3 regions of the Planococcus sp. MB-3u-03 genome follow, and region 1 is predicted to be linked to each of the others. Evidence: riboswitches for the same ligand, from Rfam matches in the RefSeq annotation. Region 1 holds a riboswitch; each other region holds the start of a gene.
The links. A riboswitch is a leader RNA that binds a small molecule or an ion and turns the genes downstream of it on or off. The one in region 1 is predicted to bind thiamine pyrophosphate.
Positions count from the first base shown of each region.

Region 2: another riboswitch for thiamine pyrophosphate. It lies ahead of thiT (energy-coupled thiamine transporter ThiT); the one in region 1 lies ahead of CW734_RS10150 (YkoF family thiamine/hydroxymethylpyrimidine-binding protein).
Region 3: another riboswitch for thiamine pyrophosphate. It lies ahead of CW734_RS09630 (ABC transporter substrate-binding protein); the one in region 1 lies ahead of CW734_RS10150 (YkoF family thiamine/hydroxymethylpyrimidine-binding protein).

Region 1 covers NZ_CP025135.1:1,765,602-1,767,868, reverse strand. Annotated here, with positions in the region: gene CW734_RS10155 (ECF transporter S component) at 1-276, opposite strand, end outside; gene CW734_RS10150 (YkoF family thiamine/hydroxymethylpyrimidine-binding protein) at 269-874, opposite strand; TPP riboswitch at 955-1,059, opposite strand; gene CW734_RS10145 (hypothetical protein) at 1,242-1,454, shown strand; gene CW734_RS10140 (protein adenylyltransferase SelO) at 1,518-2,267, opposite strand, start outside.
Region 2 covers NZ_CP025135.1:1,007,674-1,009,940, reverse strand. Annotated here, with positions in the region: gene map (type I methionyl aminopeptidase) at 1-461, opposite strand, end outside; gene thiT (energy-coupled thiamine transporter ThiT) at 622-1,197, opposite strand; TPP riboswitch at 1,295-1,394, opposite strand; gene CW734_RS06215 (M20 family metallopeptidase) at 1,534-2,267, shown strand, end outside.
Region 3 covers NZ_CP025135.1:1,664,917-1,667,183, reverse strand. Annotated here, with positions in the region: gene CW734_RS09630 (ABC transporter substrate-binding protein) at 1-874, opposite strand, end outside; TPP riboswitch at 1,002-1,112, opposite strand; gene CW734_RS09625 (putative quinol monooxygenase) at 1,209-1,505, opposite strand; gene CW734_RS09620 (MarR family winged helix-turn-helix transcriptional regulator) at 1,537-1,965, opposite strand; gene CW734_RS09615 (nitroreductase family protein) at 2,072-2,267, opposite strand, start outside.

The DNA.
Region 1 (2,267 bases):
TGATAGGATAAGCCTCGGGCCGATCGCGTTGCCAAGCATCACTTCGATAGCAGCGGCCAAGGTTTCTGGCAAAAAAGCGGCACCGGGCTTTCTGATGATGTACATCGAAATGATGGACACAATAAACCAGATGCCGAACATCCATTCATAGGCAAGCGGCCCGATGACGCCTGCCCATAAGTTGCCGATATGTAAAAACAGCAAATAGACAATGCCGAACACGACGCCAAATAATGACATAAGGACAATTTCTTTCAGCTTCCATTCCTTAAGCATGATCCTCACCGCCTGTTTTGTGTGAAGGACTGTTGATGCTCATGGATAGGGTCATCACGAGATGGGGGTGTTTAGCGGAGCGCGCGCTGGAAAAGCTCGTTTCGTAAAAAGAAAAGACCTTATGGATATCCCCGTGGATGCCGCTAGCATAATGCATGGAATCGTTCCATACCCCGAACTCTTTTGCACGTTCCACTTCGCGGTAGATAACTTTCATATAATCGGGATTGTTCATCGGGTAAAGTGCGAATTGGGATGAAACGTATTGCTTGCTGTCGTCTTGGTTTGCCGGTTCATCCGGGGCGTCCAAATACGCATCGCCCGCGGTATCTCCTGGACATCCAGCTGAAAAGGTGCCGGACAGGGCGATATGTTCCTTCGTCTTCGCTGCATGCAGCGTGAGCGCCTTCGCGACATTGAAGACATGCTGTTGTTTGCCCCGGATGACGGTGGAGACATCATCGGTCTGCATCCACACATTGGACGTGTCGATGTCCTTTAACGCGCCTTTGATGATGTTGATGAAATTGCCGCTCATCGGATGCAAGGAAAAGCGAAATCCGACGATCGGGCTGGTGCCGCATGAATATGGTTCCATATGGAATCCCTCCTAAAAATATGCACAAAAAAGCCGCATCCGTGAAGATGCAGCCACTATTCCATATTTCGTAGTCATGTCGGAAAGTCACCGCACTTCCTCACGCAGGTCCTAACCTGATCGAGTCATAAGGGATCGGAGCGAAAGCTCTCATCTCAGCAAAATATGCACCCCCAGTGCAGAAAAACGGTATGCGGTTTTGAGTGTCGGGTTTTCCCGATGGCTAAAGTGTAAGTCAAATACTTTCCCAAGTAAAGGGATTCTACTATTTTCATCGAGAATGAGAAAATGATGGCTGAGGTGAATACTCCCTAAAAAATCGGGTAAACCTAAAGCAGACAAGCATTTGAGGAGGAATCCAATTATTATGGCATCAACAAAAAAATTCCGCGTCGTTTATCATTTCGGCGCAGGCGTCGAAGCGGTCAGCACCGTCGAAGCCGATACCCCGAAACAAGCGGTCAGCGGTTTGGATGCGGATGATTTCCGCGAATTTATCGGCGACAACGATACGTATTACCAATTCAAGATGGACGAAGTCAAAATGGTCAGTGTCTCTGAAGTCACAGACGGACAGTGATCGAATCGACAAGCACAATAGAGAAAATCCCCTGCCGATAAAGAGGCAGGGGATTTTTTTGGTTCATGTTCCGCAATAGGTCTGGTATGGAGGCGTCGAAGGCGGTGGAGGCGCCGTATACGGCTGCTGTTCTTCGGAATGGGCATATGGATTTCGAAGGATATCCAAAAGCTTTTCCATCACTTCATAATCGCCTTGCGCTGCCGCTTCCAGTGCCGCTTCCACGCGGTGGTTGCGCGGGATAACAGCCGGATTCCGGCTTTTCATCAATTCCAGAATTTCTTGTGCTGGGCGGCCTTCTTGTTGCTGGCGGGCTTTATAGCGGTTGTGCCAGGCTTTAAAAGCCGGGTCGTTTGCCAGTTGGGGCTCTTCAACTGCTTCGAAGGTCAAGGAACGGAATGTATTGGTATAATCCGCTTGCTTTTCCTGCATCAATTCCAGCAACGCATCGATCAATTGTTCATCTTCTGGCGTTTCTGTAAACAAGCCGAGTTTTTCGCGCATGCCTGCCAAATATAATTGCTTTTGCGAATTTACATATTCCTCGAGCGCTCCTTGGAGAGACGACAAGGCCTGTTTTTCCGGAATCTCATCTAAAAGAGGAAACAGAGACTCTGCAAAACGCGCTAAATTCCATCCGCCGATGAGCGGCTGGTTGCGATAAGCATAACGGCCGCCAGCATCAATCGAGCTGAAGACCGCGGATTCATCATAGCGGTCCAGAAAAGCGCACGGGCCATAGTCGATCGTTTCGCCGCTGATCGCCATATTGTCCGTGTTCATGACGCCATGGACAAAACCGGCGAGCTGCCA
Region 2 (2,267 bases), 760 kb from region 1:
TTCGCTTCGCGTTCGACTGCCTTACCGATCTGGTTCAGCTTGGCACCCGCTTTCACTTTCATCATGGCGCGTTCGAATGCGGATTCCGCCGCTTGGCAAAGCTTTTCTTTCGCTTCGTGCCCTTCTCCGACCACGAATGAAATTCCAGTGTCCGCAAAATAATCACCGTATGATCCGGACACGTCGATATTAACGATGTCTCCGTCATTTATGACGCGCTTTCCTGGAATCCCGTGCGCCACTTCTTCGTTGACGCTGATGCATGTATAACCGGGGAAATCGTATTCTGATTTCGGAGCAGAGACCCCGCCCCATTCTTTGAACAGGCGGCCGCCCAATTCATCGAGTTCTTTCGTCGTGATGCCGGGCTTCACGGCCGCTTTCATCGTTTCGCGGATTTCTGCCACCATCTGTCCGGCTTTTTTCAAACCTTCAATATCTTTTTCATTAGTCGCTATCATACTGACCCTTCTTTCAAACTATTCTATTTGAGCATTATAACATAGAATAAGCCGCTCTCGCCTCTCATACCTTTCGGGAAATTCCCATAAATAACCAATGAAGAGCGTTCATTATTTTCTTTATCCATCAAAAAAACCGCCTATCACTAGGCGGTTTTAATCATGAATCGGGCTGCGTCAAACGCGGCGCTGTAATGAACAGCAACGAGCAAACGATGGCCGCGACAATTGCGACCGGAATCATATAGGTGGCGTTGTAGACGGCTGAATAGATGAAGACATTGCCATCAGCAAACATGCCGAAGAACAGGATCCCCGTAATGACGTGGATCACATAACGGAGAAATGAACCAATCAAGACACCGAGTGCGACCATGACAATGATTTTCCCGGTCTTTTTCGCCTCCACGGCTTCCAAGTAGCGGCCCCGCATCATTCCGGCCAAACCGACGACGCCATATGCCAGCAAATAATCCAAAATGACTTGCATGACGACAAAGCCGAACGACAGCGGCGCAACCGAGATGAAACCAGTGACAATCTGCAGCAAGCCGACCAGAAGACCCGTGACGACACCGGCTGCGACGCCCCTCCGGAATGCCATCAGCACGATCGGAATCATGACCAAGCTGACCGATCCCCCTTGCGGCATGCGAAAGGCGATAAAATCCAATACAAAGCCGAGAGCTGCAAAAATCGCAATTTCGACCATTAACAATACACGTTTATTTCTCATTCAAACTGCCTCCTTTTGGATTTGCACATCACCAGAAGGGCCGTTTTTAAAAACCATATAAAAAACGGCGCCAGGACAGATCCTGGCGCCGCTTGGGCCGGTTTTCCATCCACATCCCTGCGCAAGCATTAACTTGCAGGTTCGAAGGGTAAGAACTTAATCGTTCACTCTCAGCCAAAGCTCCCCTTGTGGTGCATACAATTATTCCGCTATTATGTGTATTGTACACAACGTAAGTTTGGCTTGCAAGGCCGTTTCAGCCAAACGGATTAGGGTAGTTAGAAAATAGCAAACTTTGTGGAAGGTGGTGGAGGCAGTTTAAAAACTGCCGGATCAATGATTGATTTATTGAAGGATTTGATCAAAATCGAAAGCGATACGAAAGAAGGGGCGAATGAAGCGCTGATGTTCTGCTCTGCCTGGCTCAAGGCGAAAGGCGAAGAAGTCGAAGTACACGATAATGACGGCTACCTCATGCTGACAGCAGCTAAAGGGCAAGGTGCCGAAAAGATCATCTGGAACGGCCATGTCGACGTCGTGCCGGGACATAAAGAGCAATTCTCCCCAATCGAAGAAGGCGACAAACTGTATGGCCGCGGGTCGGCCGACATGAAAGCCGGGGTCGCGGCGATGATGCAGGCATTTGTTGACCTCGATGCTTCCGCCTTGCCGCGCGAAGTGCACCTGCATATCGTCACAGACGAAGAAATTGGCGGGCGCAATACATCGAAATGGCTGGTCGATCAAGGTCATTACGGCGATTTCGTCATTTGCGGCGAGCCGACCCATTTGAAGATCGGCTTACAATCAAAAGGCATACTAAGAATGGATTTGACATTCAAAGGCAAACCGGCACACGGTTCGCGCCCATGGGAAGGCATCAACGCCATCGAATCGGCGATGAAATTCCATGCCGGCATGAAAGATTTGCCGTTCCGTAAAGAATCGACGGAATACTATGAGCAGCCTTCCGTCAACTTGCCGATCATCAATGCCGGCGACCGTTATAATGTCGTACCGGAAATCTGCAAGATGTCCTACGATATCCGCTTCATGCCCGGGCAAGACAA
Region 3 (2,267 bases), 100 kb from region 1:
CGGCATCGTCCTGATATTTCGGCGACAGCCATTTCTGGCTCGCATTCACCAGTTCCGGGTCCAAATCTGGTACCGCTTCGATCAAGATCTCAGCTGCTTGTTCCGGCTCATCGATGGCGAATTCATAGCCTTGCGACACTGCTTTGGTGAATGCACGAACGGTTTCCGGATTTTCTGCAATCAAGTTTTCATTGGTCATCAGAATCGGGGTGTAATAATCCAGTTTGTCCGAGTAGTCCGTCAAATACTGCATGTTCAATTCATCGCCGCGCAGTTCGGCTTCAATTCCCGTCCAGCCGTAATAGATCCACGCAAAATCAATGTCGCGTTCGACCGCTGTGAAAAAGTCGCTATTGCCGATATTGACGATGTCGACTTTTCCCACATCGGCATCGTCTTGTTCCATGATGGACCCAAGCACTGCTTTTTCGACCGGCGCGCCCCATCCGCCGTAAGTTTTCCCTTCATAATCACTCGGCGATTCGATGCCTTTGTCTTTAGGTGATGCAAATCCGGACGTGTTGTGCTGGATGAGCGCCGCGATCGAGACGATCGGGATTCCCTGGACTCTCGCTTCCGTCAAGCTTTCCTGTGCCCCGATGCCGAATTCCGCCTGGTTGGAGGCGACCAATTGATTGGCGCCCGCTTCACCCGGCAAGATGATTTCGACATCGAGCCCTTGCTCTTCAAAATAGCCCTTTTCCTGCGCCACATACAATCCGGTGTGGTTGGTATTTGGCGTCCAATCCAACACCATCGTCACTTCTTGTAATCCCTGTTGTTCATTCGCCACATCGCTGCCCGGATTTTCCGCTTCGTCTGTACATGCCGCCAGCAGCAATACCGGCGCAATGGCAATCGTCCATTTTTTCATCTTGTTTCCCCCTCTGAATGAATTCATAAAAGATGATTTCAGGAGCTGATTCAGGGGACATATCCAATTGCGGATACAAAAAAGCGCCCAAGGTTATAGAAACCTTGGGCGCATATCATCGCAGAATAGACCGATTTGAATATGTTCCCTCCGCTGGTATTAGCCAGTTCAGGTTCCAAGGGTCAATATCTCACGGATATTCTCTCAATCGGCAACACCGATTCCCCACATGTGTTTTATGAAATTAGCATTTGTCTTTCAAGGTCTATCTTGTCACAGTTCACCGAGATGTTCAAGCACTGTCTGGCATCTCATTTGAACAAACAAGTTTTTCTTACATTGGGACAGCTTCACCGCTATAGACTTTGAGTTCCATCGGCGCGCTCATGAATCCGGCTGCTTTTTTCGAAAATGCCGTGAAATGCTCGCTCGCGTTATGGGCTTCGATTGCTTGCGCATCTTTCCATACTTCGACCATCGTGTAATGGCCGTCCTGCTCGACCGATTTCATCAAATCGTATTGTACATTGCCTGGTTCTTGACGCGATGCTTCAATAAGAGTTTTGCCTTCATCTAAAAACGCTTGTTCTTGGTCAGGTTTTACTTGCAAATGTGCGTGGATAATCATCATATGTTTTCGCCATCCTTTAATTTATATTTTTTTAATAATCAACGATATTGTCTTGCATACGTTGTAGCATATCGCTTAGCGCATCCACTTCCTCAGACGTGAAATCGTGGAGCATTTGCTTAACGAAGCCCATATTTTCTTTCCGGTATTCGATGATGCGCTCGCGGCCTTCATCGGTCAGGCTGACAAAAATCACGCGGTTGTCCTCTGGATTTCTGCGCTTCGTGACCATTCCGCTCGCTTCTAGCTGTTTCAAATGACGCGTAATCGCGGCGCCGTCGATATTGACCAATTTTTGAAGCGTCGATTGATTGATTTCATCCACCTTATACAGTTGGGACAATAATTCATAGCGTGACGCACTGATACCTGTGCAGCGCTCGAACTTTGGGCTGATCTGATTGGTCAGGCCCTTAAACTGGTGCAGCATTTGTTCCTGCTTTGAAAATGAACACGGCATAGAAAGACCTCCTAAATAATCGATGAAGTCAATTGATAGCTGTGCCCACTATTCATTGACCAGTCAAATATAATACATAAATACCGAATACTCAAGATTGGCTGGCTTAGCTCCAGGTCGTGGTCGTCTCGACCGGCAAGCGGTACGACTGGAAGCCTTCGTTGGCGGCTTTACCAATCGTGAGAAGCATGACTGGCACATACCGCTCTTTGTCCAGGCCGAACGTTTCAGCGATTTTTTCCTTGTCGTAGCCACCGATTGGGTTGGTGTCGTAGCCGAATGCACGGGCAACGAGCATCAAT